3 regions of the Streptomyces hebeiensis genome follow, and region 3 is predicted to be linked to each of the others. Evidence: predicted binding sites of a transcription regulator. Region 3 holds the regulator's gene; each other region holds the start of a gene.
The links. The regulator HrcA, encoded in region 3, represses chaperone genes, less so after heat shock. The targets are predictions, from matches to a motif close to TTNGCACTCNGNNNNNCNGAGTGCNAA.

Region 1: groL (chaperonin GroEL) is a predicted target of HrcA. The motif match lies at 2,566-2,592, and genes of this name have one in related genera.
Region 2: groES (co-chaperone GroES) is a predicted target of HrcA. The motif match lies at 3,455-3,481, and genes of this name have one in related genera.

Annotation. Positions count from the first base shown of each region.
Region 1 covers NZ_CM129812.1:4,371,946-4,377,450, forward strand. Annotated here, with positions in the region: gene thrC (threonine synthase) at 1-1,230, shown strand, start outside; gene ACU6P3_RS18865 (ubiquitin-like small modifier protein 1) at 1,442-1,717, shown strand; gene ACU6P3_RS18870 (cold-shock protein) at 2,110-2,313, shown strand; gene groL (chaperonin GroEL) at 2,758-4,380, shown strand; gene ACU6P3_RS18880 (hypothetical protein) at 4,553-5,505, opposite strand, start outside.
Region 2 covers NZ_CM129812.1:4,782,374-4,787,878, reverse strand. Annotated here, with positions in the region: gene ACU6P3_RS20665 (LysR family transcriptional regulator) at 1-14, opposite strand, end outside; gene ACU6P3_RS20660 (SDR family NAD(P)-dependent oxidoreductase) at 206-988, shown strand; gene groL (chaperonin GroEL) at 1,204-2,829, opposite strand; gene groES (co-chaperone GroES) at 2,998-3,306, opposite strand; gene ACU6P3_RS20645 (polysaccharide deacetylase family protein) at 4,093-4,977, opposite strand; gene ACU6P3_RS20640 (class I SAM-dependent methyltransferase) at 5,237-5,505, shown strand, end outside.
Region 3 covers NZ_CM129812.1:2,393,281-2,398,785, reverse strand. Annotated here, with positions in the region: gene hemW (radical SAM family heme chaperone HemW) at 1-774, shown strand, start outside; gene ACU6P3_RS10245 (Uma2 family endonuclease) at 879-1,466, shown strand; gene ACU6P3_RS10240 (DUF3097 domain-containing protein) at 1,444-2,271, opposite strand; gene ACU6P3_RS10235 (MBL fold metallo-hydrolase) at 2,310-3,053, opposite strand; gene hrcA (heat-inducible transcriptional repressor HrcA) at 3,372-4,388, shown strand; gene dnaJ (molecular chaperone DnaJ) at 4,389-5,505, shown strand, end outside.

The sequences.
Region 1 (5,505 bases), 2.0 Mb from region 3:
GCGCTCTCGTGCCGCGAATGCGGCCAGCGGTTCCCCCTCGGTCCCATTTTCGCCTGCGCCGAGTGTTTCGGGCCGCTCGAAGTGGCGTACGACCTCCCCGGCGGCGACCCGGAAGAACTGAAGAAGCGCATCGCCGAGGGCCCGGACAACATCTGGCGCTACGCCCCGCTGCTGCCCGTCCCCGCCGACGTGGCCACGAAGCCGAGCATCAACCCCGGCTTCACCAAGCTCGTCAAGGCCGACAACCTCGCCCGTGAGCTGGGCGTCACCGGTTCCCTGCACATCAAGGACGACTCCGGCAACCCGACGCACTCCTTCAAGGACCGGGTCGTCGCCATCGCCGTCGAGGCTGCCCGCGCCTTCGGCTTCACCACGCTCTCCTGCTCCTCCACCGGGAACCTCGCCGGGGCCGTCGGCGCCGCCGCGGCCCGCGCGGGGTTCCGCTCCTGCGTCTTCATCCCGCACGACCTGGAGCAGGGCAAGGTGGTCATGGCCGCCGTCTACGGCGGTGAGCTGGTCGGCATCGAGGGCAACTACGACGATGTGAACCGGTTCTGCTCCGAGCTCATCGGCGACCCGCTGGGCGAGGGATGGGGCTTCGTCAACGTCAACCTCCGGCCGTACTACGGCGAGGGTTCCAAGACGCTGGCGTACGAGATCTGCGAGCAGCTCGGCTGGCGGCTGCCCGACCAGATCGTCGTCCCGATCGCCTCCGGCTCACAGCTCACGAAGATCGACAAGGGTCTCCAGGAGCTGATCAAGCTGGGTCTGGTCGAGGACAAGCCCTACAAGATCTTCGGTGCCCAGGCGAAGGGCTGCTCGCCGGTGTCCACCGCGTTCAAGGCCGGGCACGACGTCGTACGGCCGCAGAAGCCGGACACCATCGCCAAGTCCCTGGCCATCGGCAACCCGGCCGACGGTCCGTACGTGCTGGACATCGCCCGGCGTACCGGCGGCGCCGTCGAGGACGTGGACGACGAGCAGATCGTGGCCGCGATCAAGCTGCTGGCGCGGACCGAGGGCATCTTCGCGGAGACCGCGGGCGGCGTGACCGTCGGCGTGACCAAGAAGCTGATCGAGGCCGGTGTCCTCGACCCGGCGCTGACGACCGTGGTCCTCAACACGGGCGACGGGCTGAAGACGCTGGACGCCGTGGCGGAGACGACGGGGCCGACGGCGACGATCCGGCCGGACCTCGACGCGTTCCGCGCCGCCGGTCTGGCCGGCTGACCGCGACGGCCGTCGTCCGTCCACGGCCGTCGTCCGTCCACGGCCGTCGTCCGTCGGCGGCCGTGCTCGCCCGGGGCTGTTCGGCGGCCCTGCCCGTCCCGGCGGTCCGGCGGCGAGCCCGCCCCCCGGGTCGCTCGCGTCCGGCTCGCCTCCCGCCACCGCGTCCGGCTCGCCTCCCGCCGCCGCCCCTCCTCCTCACGAAAGGCTTCCCATGAGCGTCAACGTCCGTATCCCCACCATCCTCCGCACGTACACCGGCGGCCAGGCCGAGGTCTCCGCGCAGGGCGCGACCCTCGCCGATGTCATCCAGTCCCTGGAGAAGGACCACCCCGGCATCGCCGCGCGCGTCCTCGACGACCAGGGCAAGCTGCGCCGGTTCGTGAACGTGTACGTGAACGACGACGACGTCCGCTTCGAGCAGGGGCTCCAGACGGCCACGCCGGACGGCGCCGGCGTCTCGATCATCCCCGCGGTCGCCGGCGGCTGACGCCCCGTCTCCCGCCCGCGCGGGTTGCCGCACGTGCTCGGAGAATGCCCCTCTCCGCAAGAGAAGCGGAGGGGGGCATTCCCGATGGTTGAGCACGGTAGAGTGTGGGAACACCCCTCCGCCGGCCGGGTCGAACCCCCCTCGGACGCGATCGAGAACGCGACAACCTGAGGGGAAAACACGGGTGAACTTTGCGCGGGATGCGCGCTTTGCCCGGCCCGACTTGCCCCGGAACGCAGTGGATTCAGCACTATGCGTGTTCGGCCATCCCCAGATTTCTCGTCCGATTGACCTGTTGCAGAGGGCAGTTGGGCAGATACATTCAGCCGCGGTCGACGCGTTCCGGCGCGAAGTGTGGCCCCGTGCGAGGGCCGGTACTAGGGGAGTTGGGCATGGCTCAGGGCACCGTCAAGTGGTTCAACGCGGAGAAGGGATACGGCTTCATCGCGGTCGACGGTGGTGCGGATGTTTTCGTCCACTACAGCGCGATCCAGATGGATGGCTACCGCACCCTTGAAGAAGGTCAGCGAGTGGAGTTCGAGATCTCGCAGGGCCAGAAGGGTCCGCAGGCGGACATGGTCAAACTCGCCGTCTGATCCCGGCGCGATCGGCCACCGACGCACTCACTCCGAGGGGCCCGTATCCCAGAACTGGGATACGGGCCCCTCGCGTGCGTACGTGTGTGCGCGCGGAAGCGCGCACGTACGAGGCGGGGTGGGACGGGACGGGGTGGGGCGGCCCCCGCGCCCGGCGGGAACCGCCCTCGACACCCGCCCGGAGGGACGGGATCCGGGGGCGGGCGGTCGCCTTCGTGCTTGCACTCTCGGGGGTCGAGTGCTAATCATTGGTTAGCACTCTGCGAGTGAGAGTGACAACTTCAAAGGACCGGGCCGGTGAGGCCCGAGGGCCGGTGGGGCAATGAACCACCAGCTCTCCGGCCGTCCGTCGCGGGCGCCAGCGCGGTCCGGAGCAATCCTTCCCCAAGCTCTCAACTGCGTTCGAGCAGGGGAGACCCCATCCGTCCGGGAGGACCACTTCACATGGCCAAGATCATCGCGTTCGACGAGGAGGCACGGCGCGGTCTCGAGCGCGGGATGAACCAGCTCGCCGACGCCGTCAAGGTCACCCTTGGCCCCAAGGGCCGCAACGTCGTCCTTGAGAAGAAGTGGGGCGCCCCCACGATCACCAACGATGGTGTGTCCATCGCCAAGGAGATCGAGCTCGAAGACCCGTACGAGAAGATCGGCGCCGAGCTGGTCAAGGAAGTCGCCAAGAAGACGGACGACGTCGCCGGTGACGGTACGACCACCGCGACGGTCCTCGCCCAGGCGCTCGTCCGTGAGGGCCTGCGCAACGTGGCCGCCGGCGCCAACCCGATGGCCCTCAAGCGCGGCATCGAGAAGGCCGTCGAGGCCGTCTCCGGCGCCCTGCTCGAGCAGGCCAAGGACGTGGAGACCAAGGAGCAGATCGCTTCGACCGCCTCCATCTCCGCCGCCGACACCCAGATCGGCGAGCTGATCGCCGAGGCCATGGACAAGGTCGGCAAGGAAGGCGTCATCACGGTCGAGGAGTCCCAGACCTTCGGTCTGGAGCTGGAGCTCACCGAGGGCATGCGCTTCGACAAGGGCTACATCTCGGCGTACTTCGCCACCGACATGGAGCGTATGGAGGCGTCCCTGGACGACCCGTACATCCTGATCGTCAACTCCAAGGTCGGCAACGTGAAGGACCTCCTTCCGCTGCTGGAGAAGGTCATGCAGTCGGGCAAGCCGCTGCTGATCATCGCGGAGGACGTCGAGGGCGAGGCGCTGTCGACGCTGGTCGTCAACAAGATCCGCGGCACCTTCAAGTCCGTCGCCGTCAAGGCCCCGGGCTTCGGCGACCGCCGCAAGGCCATGCTGAACGACATCGCCATCCTCACCGGCGGCACGGTCATCTCCGAGGAGGTCGGCCTCAAGCTCGAGAACGCCGGCCTGGACCTGCTGGGCCGCGCCCGCAAGGTCGTCATCACCAAGGACGAGACCACCATCGTCGACGGTGCCGGTGACAGCGAGCAGGTCGCGGGCCGCGTCAACCAGATCCGCGCCGAGATCGAGAACAGCGACTCGGACTACGACCGCGAGAAGCTCCAGGAGCGCCTCGCGAAGCTGGCCGGCGGCGTGGCCGTCATCAAGGCCGGTGCCGCGACCGAGGTCGAGCTCAAGGAGCGCAAGCACCGCATCGAGGACGCGGTGCGCAACGCCAAGGCCGCCGTCGAGGAGGGCATCGTCGCCGGTGGTGGCGTGGCCCTGCTGCAGGCCGCCTCGGTCTTCGAGAAGCTGGAGCTGGAGGGCGACGAGGCCACCGGTGCCGCCGCCGTCAAGCTGGCCCTGGAGGCCCCGCTCAAGCAGATCGCCGTCAACGGTGGTCTCGAGGGCGGCGTCGTCGTGGAGAAGGTCCGCAACCTGACGGTCGGTCACGGCCTGAACGCCGCGACCGGCGAGTACGTCGACATGATCGCCGAGGGCATCATCGACCCCGCCAAGGTGACCCGTTCCGCGCTGCAGAACGCGGCCTCCATCGCCGCGCTGTTCCTCACCACCGAGGCCGTCATCGCCGACAAGCCGGAGAAGGCCGCCGCGGCCGCTCCGGGCGGCATGCCGGGCGGTGACATGGACTTCTGATCCGGAACCCGGCGGCAGGGGCGCGGCCCCGGCCGCCGGTCGGATCGACCGTCCTGAACCGAGGGCGGCACCCCTTCTCCCAGGGGTGCCGCCCTCGGCGTTCGTCGGGCGTCGGCCATGTGCCCGTCGGGTGTCCGCCAGGGCCCTGGCCGTGCGGCCCCGGGCCGTCGTGTCAGTCCGTGACGGTGGCCGTCCAGGTCAGGGGCCGGGCCTTCGGGTCGTCGCCGCTCAGCGTGAACGTCGCCGGGCGGTCGGTCCTGGCGAGGAGATGGACGGAGCACTGCGTGACCGTGGCCCCCGGCTTCACCATCTCGTCCGGCGTGGCGTCCGGGCACTCACCGACCCCCGGCCCGCCGATGTCGATCAGGACCAGCGGCCGCGACGGCTGCCCGGAGGCGCTGCGCAGCTCCAGGTCGTCCTGGAGGCCCGGGTACAGGTCGTACTCGCCGGTGTTGCGGTACTCGACGGTGACGTAGTAGGGAACGAGCTTCTTCTCGTCCTCGTCCAGGTCGAACCGGCTCAGGTCGGCGATGTCCCCGGCCCGCACGCTCTTGGGTGTGATCTTCACGGTGACCGGACGGTCGTCACTGTTCCGCCAGACGGAGTCGGCCGACGCCCCCGCGGCGAGCACCCCGCCCGCCGTGCCGCCCTTGCCGTCGCCCGCCTTCCAGACCAGGGGCGCGGCATCGTCGTCCGTGTACGAGACGGCCGTCGGCTCCTGGCCCTTCGGCAGCATGAAGACCTGGCAGGCCTCGGCCGTACGGCCCGCCGCCAGCGTGGCGGGGACGCCCTTGGCGCAACTCTCCGGCAACCCCGAACCGGTCGCCGGCGGGTTGGCCATCAGCATGAGCCGCTCACCGGGCCGGCCGTCCGCGCCGACCACCGCGAAGCCGCTCTCCGGATCGGGCCGGTCCAGCGCGCCCCGGCCGGTGTTGGTGACGGAGAAGGTCAGGTAGTAGGGGACCATCCCCTTCATGTCGTCGTCCAGCCGGACGTGGGCCAGGTCGGCGGCAGAACCGCGGGCGAGGCTCTTGGGCGCCAGCTCGATGGGCCGGGCCTTGTCGTCGCCGTCGGTCCAGGTGGCCGCCTGGGGGGAGGACGCGACGGCCACCGGCGTGGCGGGCG
Region 2 (5,505 bases), 2.4 Mb from region 3:
CGGGGCTCGATCATTTCTCGATTATAAGGAATGCTTTGGGGTATCACCGAATAGGGGTGATCGACTTTGAGACAGTGGCGGAGGGGCTCCGCGGCTCGTCCGGCGGCTCGTCCGGCGGTGGCGTGGGGCGGTACGGGCCGGGCACCGGTGTCCGCCTGTCGCGCACCGACGGCGAGTCCACGGACACAGGCATTAACGTGCGCGTATGACGACTGCTTTGATTACGGGCTCGACGGCGGGGATCGGCGCCGCCTTCGCGCGGCGGCTGGCGGCCGACGGACACAACCTGGTGCTGGTGGCACGCGACACGGAGCGTCTGCGGGAACAGGCCACGGAACTGCACGACCGCCATGGGATCGAGGCGAAGGTGCTGACGGCCGACCTCGCCACGGACAGCGGTATCTCCTCGGTGGAGAAGCGCCTGTCGGACCGTAAGCAGCCGGTCGATCTGCTGGTCAACAACGCGGGGTTCGCCAACAAGGGCGCGTTCCTCGACGTCCCGGTCGCCGACGAGCTGACCATGCTGAAGGTGCACTGCGAGGCGGTGCTGCGGCTGACGTCGGCGGTGGTGCCGGGCATGCGGGCGCGCGGCCGGGGCGGTGTCGTCAACGTGGCGTCGGTGGCCGCGTTCGTGCCGCGCGGCACGTACGGCGCGTCCAAGGCGTGGGTCGTGCAGTTCACCCAGGGCGTGGCGCGGGACCTGGCCGGATCGGGCGTGCGGCTGATGGCGCTGTGTCCCGGTTTCGTACGGACCGAGTTCCACGAGCGGGCCGGTATGGGCACGGACAACATCCCTGGCTGGATGTGGCTGGACGCGGACAAGGTGGTGACGGCGGCACTGGCGGACCTGGCGCGCGGGCGGAACGTCTCCGTCCCGGACCCGCGTTACAAGGCGCTGATGGGAGCGGTGAAGCTGGCCCCGCGCGGGCTGCTGGGCGGTGTCACGACGAAGACGGGCCGGAAGTTCGGCCCCAGCAGGTCTCAGTAGGCCTATCGGACCGGAGGTGCCGGCAGACCCGGGGGCGCCTGTGGGGCCGACGGGGCCCGGTGGACCGATCGGGCGACACGCGGAAATCGTGCCGGGACGCGCCGGGGCCCGGCACCCCCGCGAGGGGGCACCGGGCCTCGGTCGGTGCGGTGGTGATGTCGCCGTGCGCGTCGGCCGGGGCGGCCGTCAGCGCGCGGGACGCCGCGCGGGGCGCGTCAGTGGCTGTGCCCGTGACCGCCGTGAGCCGCCTCGGGCTCCTCCTCCGCCGGCTTCTCGACGACCAGGGTCTCGGTCGTGAGCAGCAGCGACGCGATGGACGCGGCGTTCTCCAGCGCGGAGCGCGTGACCTTGACCGGGTCGATGACGCCGGCCTTCACCAGGTCGACGTACTCGCCGGTCGCGGCGTTGAAACCGCTGCCCTTGTCCTGCTCCGCCACCTTCGCGGTGATGACGTAGCCCTCCAGGCCCGCGTTCTCGGCGATCCAGCGCAGCGGCTCGACGACCGCGCGGCGGACGACCGCGACGCCGGTGGCCTCGTCGCCCTCCTTGCCCAGGTTGCCCTCGAGCACCTTGGCGGCGTGCACCAGGGCGGAGCCACCACCGGAGACGATGCCCTCCTCGACCGCGGCGCGGGTCGCGGAGATGGCGTCCTCCAGACGGTGCTTCTTCTCCTTGAGCTCCACCTCGGTGGCGGCGCCGACGCGGATCACGCACACGCCGCCGGCCAGCTTCGCGAGGCGCTCCTGGAGCTTCTCGCGGTCCCAGTCGGAGTCCGTGGTCTCGATTTCGGCCTTGATCTGGTTGACGCGGCCGGTGACGTCGGCCGCGTTGCCGCCGCCGTCGACGATGGTCGTGTCGTCCTTGGTGATGGTCACGCGGCGGGCGGAGCCCAGCACGTCCAGACCGGCCTGGTCGAGCTTGAGGCCGACCTCCTCGGCGATGACGGTCGCGCCCGTGAGGGTGGCGATGTCGCCGAGCATGGCCTTGCGACGGTCACCGAAGCCGGGGGCCTTCACCGCGACCGCGTTGAAGGTACCGCGGATCTTGTTGACGACGAGGGTGGAGAGCGCCTCGCCCTCGACGTCCTCGGCGATGATCAGCAGCGGCTTGGAGCCACCCGCCTGGATGACCTTCTCCAGCAGCGGCAGCAGGTCCTGGATGGAGGTGATCTTGCCCTGGTGGATCAGGATGTACGGGTCGTCGAGGACGGCCTCCATACGCTCCTGGTCGGTCACCATGTACGGGGACAGGTAGCCCTTGTCGAAGGCCATGCCCTCGGTGAAGTCCAGCTCCAGACCGAAGGTGTTGGACTCCTCGACGGTGATGACACCGTCCTTGCCGACCTTGTCCATCGCCTCGGCGATGAGCTCGCCGACCTGCTGGTCCTGCGCGGAGAGCGCGGCCACGGCGGCGATGTCGGACTTGTCGTCGATCGGGCGCGCGGTCGCGAGAAGGTCGTCGGACACGGCCTTGACCGCGGCGTCGATGCCCTTCTTCAGCGCGGCCGGGGAGGCACCCGCGGCGACGTTGCGCAGGCCCTCGCGGACCAGCGCCTGGGCCAGCACGGTGGCGGTGGTGGTGCCGTCGCCGGCGATGTCGTTGGTCTTGGTCGCCACCTCCTTCACCAGCTGGGCGCCCAGGTTCTCGTACGGGTCGTCGATCTCCACCTCACGGGCGATCGTGACGCCGTCGTTGGTGATGGTGGGGGCGCCGAACTTCTTGTCGATGACGACGTTGCGGCCCTTCGGGCCGATCGTCACCTTCACCGTGTCGGCAAGCTTGTTGACGCCGCGCTCAAGGGCGCGACGGGCGTCCTCGTCGAACTTCAGGATCTTCGCCATGGGAGCTTTCTCAGTCCTCTCGTTGCGAATCTCGGCCACCCCTGGCGACCGCTACCGCTCCTATGAGCTGCGCCCCCGTCCGCCCGGCTGTCGCAGGGGGGCCAGGGGCGCAGTTCACAAGCAAAAATTGGATCCGGAGCTGCTGGGGGCGTCCCCCAGCCGTCCGGCCTACTTCTCGATGATCGCGAGCACGTCGCGAGCCGAGAGGACGAGGTACTCCTCGCCGCTGTACTTCACCTCGGTGCCGCCGTACTTGCTGTACAGAACGACATCGCCGACGGAGACGTCGAGCGGGAGACGCTCGCCGTTCTCGAAGCGGCCCGGACCGACGGCCAGGACGACGCCCTCCTGGGGCTTCTCCTTGGCGGTGTCCGGGATAACCAGGCCAGAGGCCGTGGTCTGCTCGGCGTCGAGCGGCTGGACCACGATGCGGTCCTCAAGCGGCTTGATGGCAACCTTGGTGCTGGCGGTCGTCACGATCCGACCTCCCCCTTCGGAGATCTCACGGGGTCAATTGTCTGAGGGTGGCGACCAGGTCGATCCGTCGTCGCGGGTGCCGGACCTGCCCGTCGCTCGTTTTGGCACTCTCCACCGGGGAGTGCCAAGCCTGAGACTATGACCGCGATTAGCACTCGGTCAAGCGGAGTGCCAATGTGCGCCGGTGTGGCGGCGTGTGCGGCCCCTCCCCGGGCGTGTCGCGCCCGGCCCGTCGCCCTCGATACGTCGCGCCGGCGCCGGAATACGTCCCGCCGGAACGCGTCGCGCCCTGACAGGTCGCGTACGGCGCACCCGGCCTGTCGCCGTCATACCGCCCGGCGGACGGGCGGTCGTACGGGCGGGGGCAGTGCCGGGCCCGCGGGGACGACGAGGGCGGCACGTGCGGCATCCGCCCACGGGCGCCCGGACGGTCCCCCTCCCGCCGTGATGGCCGCCGCCGGACGGGCGGCCGTACGGGTGACCGCTCGTCGGCCCGGTCGCAGGCGGGCCGACGAGCGGCGCCCGGCGCGGTCGCCGGGCGGCCCGCCCCGGGCCGGTGAACGACCGGCAGCCGGACCGCGGACCGCTCGGCCGGCGGGCCGGGGAGCGCCGGCGCGCGGCCGGACGGCGCGGGCGCCGGAGCCGGCGCGGGGAGCGGGGCGTGCGGGCTCATCCGCTGCGCCGCCTTGCGCCCGAGCCGTTCGATCGGGTCCACCGACTGCGCGCAGCCGGCGGTCAGGAGCGCACCGGCTGCCAGCACCCCGGCCAGCAGCCGGTGCGCGGGGCTCATACGTAGTCCTCCAGCCGGCCCACGGCGTACCCCTTGTCCGTGATCACCTTCATCACGTGCCGGACCATGTCGGTCATGGATCCGTTCCACTCGTCGGACCCGCGGAAGTGCGTGAGGATGATGTCGCCCGGGTGCATGTCGCGGTCCCACTCGCGCCACTCCATGTGGTCGGGGAACGCCTCGGCCGCCCAGATCGGCGCCGCCTTGATGCCGCACGCCTTCGCGGCGCGCAGGGTGTCCACGTTGTAGTTGCCGAACGGCGGACGGAAGAGGACGGGCCTCTTCCCGTACTGCTTCTGCAGCACCTTCTGCTGACCGCAGATCTCGTACTTCTGCTCGTCGTACGAGAGGCCGGGCATGTACGGGTGGTTGAGGGTGTGGTTGTTGAGGGTCACCCCGCGGTCCCGCATCTGCTTGAAGTACCCGTAGTCGTCGTTGATGACGTAGTCGCTCAGGAAGGCGGTGTACGGGATCTTCAGCTCGCTCATCATCCGCAGCAGCTCGGGGTCCTTCTCCGAACCGTCGTCGATGGTCAGGAAGACGACCTTCTTGCCCTTCACCGGCACGGTGGTGAAGACGGGCGGGAGGTTCTCACCGCCCTCGACCTCGAACCCCTTCCGCGTGGTGATCTTCGGCTTGACGGCCGGCGGAGGCGGAGCGGCGAGCGGGGTCTTGGCGAGCCCCCACTTCTTGGCCGCCACGGCGCGCGCGGCCTGCGTACGGCGCACTTTCTCGGCGTACGCGGCGCGCGCGGCGGCGGAGCCCGGCTTGTGGGCCGCCTCCTGACCGTGGGCGGGCTTGGCGGAGGCGTGGCCGCCCGGTTCGCCGGAACCGGCGGAACATCCGGAGCCGAGCGCGGCGACGAGCAGCGCCGCGAGCACGGCAGGGACGACGGGGACGACGGGGACGACGGGGACCACGGGAGCGGCCGGGGCGGAGGTGGAGGCGGACGCGGAGGTGGAGGTGGAGGCTGGGAAGACGGCCCGCTGGGCCCTGCGAACCATCACCTTCGATGTCATTTTTTCTTTTTGTCGTACTAGTCGCATGGCGCCGCATCTTGTCAGCGCCGGTCCTTCGTCAGCCGTACGACACCGCTGTCCGCGGCGCACCGTCCCCCGCCCGGCTCACAACTGGCTCACAATGGGGCGGGTGAACGACCGCGCTCCCGCCCCTCACCTCCCGCACCTCGCGCCCCTGCTCTCCCCCAAGGGCCAGGCCCTCCTGGCCGAACTGCGCGACTACGACCCGGCCCGGGAACTCGCCGTCGCCACCCGGCTGCGCCGGGACCACCCGGCCGAGCTGGTGTCGGCGGCACTGGCCCAGGCGCGGCTGCGGCAGCGCGGGGCGGCCAAGTTCGGCGCCCGGGACGCCGACCGCATGTACTTCACGCCGCACGGCGTCGAACAGTC
Region 3 (5,505 bases):
TCCTTCGGCATGCAGAGCGCGAAGCAGCACGTGCTCGAGATCCTGGACCGCACGCACACGCCCGGCCGCCCCGAGGCCTGCGTGGCGGAGGCGCGCGCGGCCGGGTTCGAGCACGTGAACCTCGACCTGATCTACGGCACACCGGGCGAGACCGACACCGACTGGCGCCAGACGCTGGCGGCGGCGGTGGGCGCGGGGCCGGACCACATCTCGGCGTACGCGCTGATCGTCGAGGAGGGCACGGGGCTGGCGCGGCGGATCCGGCGCGGCGAGGTGCCCATGACGGACGACGACGAGCACGCGGACCGGTACCTGATCGCGGACGAGGCGCTCGCCGAAGCGGGCTACCACTGGTACGAGGTGTCCAACTGGGCCACCTCGGAGGCGGCCCGTTGCCTGCACAACGAGCTGTACTGGCGCGGCGCCGACTGGTGGGGCGCGGGCCCGGGAGCCCACAGTCACGTCGGCGGGGTCCGCTGGTGGAACGTCAAGCACCCGGGCGCGTACGCGGCGGCCCTGGCGTCGGGGCGTTCCCCGGGGGCGGGCCGGGAGATCCTCTCGGCGGAGGACCGCCGCATCGAACGCATCCTCCTCGAACTGCGCCTGTCGGCCGGATGCGAGCTGTCCCTGCTGGCACCCGAGGGCCTCGCGGCGGCGCGGCGCGCGGTCGGGGACGGACTGCTGGCGGAGGAGGCGTTCGAGGACGGACGGGCGGTGCTGACGCTGCGGGGACGGCTGCTGGCGGACGCTGTCGTCAGGGACCTGGTGGATTGATCACTCGCCGGGGTGAACCTGAGCGAATTCGGGAGGGGGGCCGCATAGCCTGGTGCTTAGTCTGCCGCTGACCAGACAGTGGCGGAAAGCGGAGGTTCACGGAGATGACCGCTGTGGATGAGCGACCGATCACGCGCGCCGCCAAGACCTTCGAGGACCTGGATGTCCCCGAGGGTTTCAAAGCGGAACTCCTCAGGGGGGACATCGTGATGATGGCAGGGCCCGACCGGGTCCATAACCGGATCGTCCAGTCGGTGCAGGACCAGATTCCGCACGATCGCTGGGACAGGTTGCAGACCCAGGACATCGCCATCCCGAATGAGGAGAGCGAACCACAGCCGGATCTCGTCGTCCTGGAGCGGGGCGCGGCGGAGGGCCCCGGACGGCTCATCCCCGCCCCGGCCGTCACTCTGGTGCTGGAGGTGGTCTCCAGGACCAGCGGCGACCGGGACTACGGCGAGAAGTGCTCGATGTACGCGGCGGGCCGGGTGCCCGCCTACTTGATCATCGACCCGATGGAGCAGCTCTGCATGCTGCTCACGGAGCCGGCCGGTGAGGGGGAGAACGCCGACTACCAGGTGGAGAGGATCACCAACTTCGGCGATTCCGTGCCCCTGGACATGCTCGGTATCAAGCTGGACACCTCGGAATTCGAGACGCTTCCGGCGGTCAGGCGGCGCCGCCGACGGTGACGAAGTCGATCAGCTCCTCGACCCTTCCCAGCAGCGCCGGCTCCAGGTCCTTGTAGGAGCCGACCTTCGACAGGATGTGCTGCCAGGCCGCTCCCGTGTTCTCGGGCCAGCCCAGCGCCCGGCACACCCCCGTCTTCCAGTCCTGCCCCTTCGGCACCGTCGGCCACGCCCGGATGCCCACGGAGGACGGCTTCACCGCCTCCCACACGTCGATGTACGGGTGCCCCAGCACCAGGACGTCCGGGCCCGTCACCTCCGCCGCGATACGGGACTCCTTCGTACCCGGCACCAGGTGGTCGACCAGGACGCCCAGCCGTGCGTCCGGGGCCGGGCCGAAGTCTGCGACGAGGGACGGCAGGTCGTCCACGCCGCCCAGGTACTCCACGACCACGCCCTCGACGCGCAGGTCGTCGCCCCAGACCTTCTCGACCAGTTCCGCGTCGTGCCGGCCCTCCACGTAGATGCGGCCCGCGCGTGCGACGCGCGCCCGGGCGTTCGGGACGGCGAGGGAACCGGAGGCCGTACGGGCCGGCCGGGCCGGGCCGGCGCCCGCCGCCGGCCGCACCAGCGTCACGACCTCGCCCTCCAGCAGGAAGCCGCGCGGCACGAGAGGGAAGACCCGGTGCTTGCCGAAGCGGTCCTCCAGGGTGACCGTCGGCCCCTCGGCCGTCTTCTCGCAGCGGATCACCGCACCGCAGAAGCCCGTCGACACCTCCTCGACCACCAGATCGGGCTCGGCGGGCACCTCCGGTGCGGGGGCGGACTTCTTCCACGGGGGCGTCAGATCGGGGCTGTAGCTGCGCATGGGCACGACCATAAGCGGCCGGTGGTGACTCCCGTGCGTCACCCGAGTCCGAATCTCCGCGCCAGTTCGTCCCGTTGCCGCCGTACGAACCCCGCGTCCACCACCGACCCGTGTCCCGGCACGTACACCGCCTCCTCGCCGCCCAGCTCCAGCAGCCGGTCCAGGGCCGCCGGCCAGTGGGACGGGATCGCGTCCCGGCCCGCCTGGGGGGTGCCCGACTCCTCCACCAGGTCGCCGCAGAACACCACCTCCGGCTCGTCCGGCCCCGCCGGCGGTACCAGGAGCGCGAGATCGTGGGCGGTGTGTCCGGGGCCGATGTTCGCCAGCAGGACCTGACGGCCGCCCAGGTCCAGCGTCAGCTCTCCGGACACCGCGTGGCGCGGCAGGACCAGCAGGTCCACCGCCTCGGCGGCCCGCGCGGGGTCCAGGCCCTCCCGTACCGCGTCCTCGTACAGATCCGCCCGTCCCCGCCCGGCCGGTACCAGCAGTTCCGCGACGCCCACCGCCCCGTAGACCTCGGCCCCCGAGAACGCCGCCGTGCCCAGTACGTGGTCGAAGTGCGGGTGGCTCAGTGCGATGTGTGTCACGTGTCTGCCGCCCATCAGCCGCTGTGCCTGCGCCCGCAGTTCGGCGCCCTCGCCGAGCGCCGAGCCCGTGTCGTACAGCAGGGCCGCCCCGTTCCCGGCCACCAGTCCGGTGGTGGCGTCCCAGCCCGGCAGTCGTCGGCGGCCGACCGCCCGGGTCAGCCGTTCCCAGCCGCACTCTTCCCAAGGGACGTTCATGCGAGGACGCTATCGGCTACGGCCGGTCCGATCACGGGACGGCATGCTCCGCGACCCACAGACCCCGACTGACCGCCCCCGACCCACAGGGCTCGGTGTTGCGCACCCTCCGCCATGGGACCGCGTCGCCGGGCGCCTTGCCAGCGCTGTACCCCACGGCCGTACACTGGCCGGGGGATCTCTGGCACTCTGAAGGAGCGAGTGCCAGTCGGACCCTCGCGCCGGGCCCGGTGAGCGATGACCACCGGTGGCCGGCGGCCGGACGCCCGGAAGCGGGGCGGCCGGGACCGGACGCGACGACAGCTGGAGGTGTGCGCCATGCTCAGCGAACGCAGGCTCGAGGTGCTGCGCGCCATCGTCCAGGACTATGTGGGCACCGAGGAACCCGTGGGTTCCAAGGCGCTCACGGAGCGGCACAACCTGGGTGTCTCGCCGGCCACCGTCCGCAACGACATGGCGGTGCTGGAGGACGAGGGCTTCATCGCCCAGCCCCACACCAGTGCCGGGCGCATCCCGACCGACAAGGGTTACCGGCTCTTCGTGGACAAGCTGGCGGGGGTCAAGCCCCTGTCCCTGCCGGAGCGCCGGGCCATCCAGAACTTCATGGACGGCGCGGTTGACCTCGACGACGTCGTGGGCCGTACGGTACGGCTGCTCGCGCAGCTGACCAGGCAGGTCGCGGTCGTCCAGTACCCCTCGCTGACCCGCTCGACGGTGCGCCACGTGGAGCTGCTGGCACTGGCCCCCGCGCGGCTGATGCTGGTGCTGATCACGGACACCGGACGGGTCGAGCAGCGCATGATCGACTGCCCCGGACCCTTCGGGGAGACCTCGCTCGCGGACCTGCGGGCCCGGCTGAACAGCCGGGTGGTCGGACGCCGCTTCACCGACGTCCCCCAGCTGGTGCAGGACCTGCCCGAATCCTTCGAGCCGGAGGACCGGGGCACGGTCACGACGGTGCTCGCGACCCTGCTGGAGACCCTGGTCGAGGAGACCGAGGAACGGCTGATGATCGGCGGCACCGCCAACATCACCCGCTTCGGGCAGGACTTCCCGCTGACCATCCGGCCGGTGCTGGAGGCGCTGGAGGAACATGTCGTCCTGCTCAAGCTGCTCGGCGAGGCCAAGGACTCGGGCATGACCGTACGTATCGGGCACGAGAACGCCCATGAGGGCCTCAACTCCACGTCCGTCGTCGCGGTCGGCTACGGTTCGGGCGACGAGGCAGTCGCAAAACTCGGCGTGGTCGGACCGACCCGCATGGACTACCCCGGAACGATGGGAGCGGTACGCGCAGTGGCACGTTACGTCGGACAGATCCTGGCGGAGTCGTAAGTGGCCACGGACTACTACGCCGTACTCGGCGTACGCCGCGACGCGTCCCAGGACGAGATCAAGAAGGCGTTCCGGCGGCTCGCCCGCGAGCTGCACCCGGACGTCAACCCCGATCCCAAGACGCAGGAGCGCTTCAAGGAGATCAACGCCGCCTACGAGGTCCTGTCGGACCCGCAGAAGAAGCAGGTCTACGACCTCGGCGGCGACCCGCTCTCCGGCAGCGGTGGCGGGGGCGGCGCGGGCGGCTTCGGAGCCGGCGGCTTCGGCAACTTCTCCGACATCATGGACGCCTTCTTCGGTACGGCGTCCCAGCGCGGCCCGCGCTCGCGCACCCGGCGCGGCCAGGACGCGATGATCCGGCTGGAGATCGACCTCAACGAGGCGGCCTTCGGTACGACCAAGGACATCCAGGTCGACACGGCCGTGGTCTGCACCACCTGCTCCGGCGAGGGGGCCGCGCCCGGCACCTCGGCGCAGACGTGTGACATGTGCCGCGGCCGTGGTGAGGTCTCGCAGGTCACCCGGTCCTTCCTGGGCCAGGTCATGACCTCGCGGCCGTGCCCGCAGTGCCAGGGCTTCGGTACGGTCGTGCCGACGCCGTGCCCGGAGTGCGCGGGCGACGGCCGGATCCGGTCGCGCCGCACGCTCACGGTCAAGATCCCGGCCGGTGTCGACAACGGCACGCGCATCCAGCTCGCGGGCGAGGGCGAGGTCGGCCCGGGCGGCGGTCCCGCCGGTGACCTGTACGTCGAGATCCACGAGGTGTCGCACCCGGTCTTCCAGCGGCGCGGCGACGATCTGCACTGCACGGTGACCATTCCGATGACGGCGGCGGCGCTGGGCACGAAGTGCCCGCTGGAGACGCTGGACGGGGTGGAGGAGATCGACGTCCGGCCGGGCACGCAGTCGGGCCAGTCGATCCCGCTGCACGGCCGCGGCATCACCCATCTGCGGGGCGGCGGCCGGGGCGACCTGATCGTGCACGTCGAGGTGATGACGCCGTCGAAGCTGGACCCGGAGCAGGAGAGGCTGCTGCGGGAGCTGGCGAAGCTGCGCGGCGAGGAACGGCCCACGGGGCAGTTCCAGCCTGGGCAGCAGGGGTTGTTCTCGCGTTTGA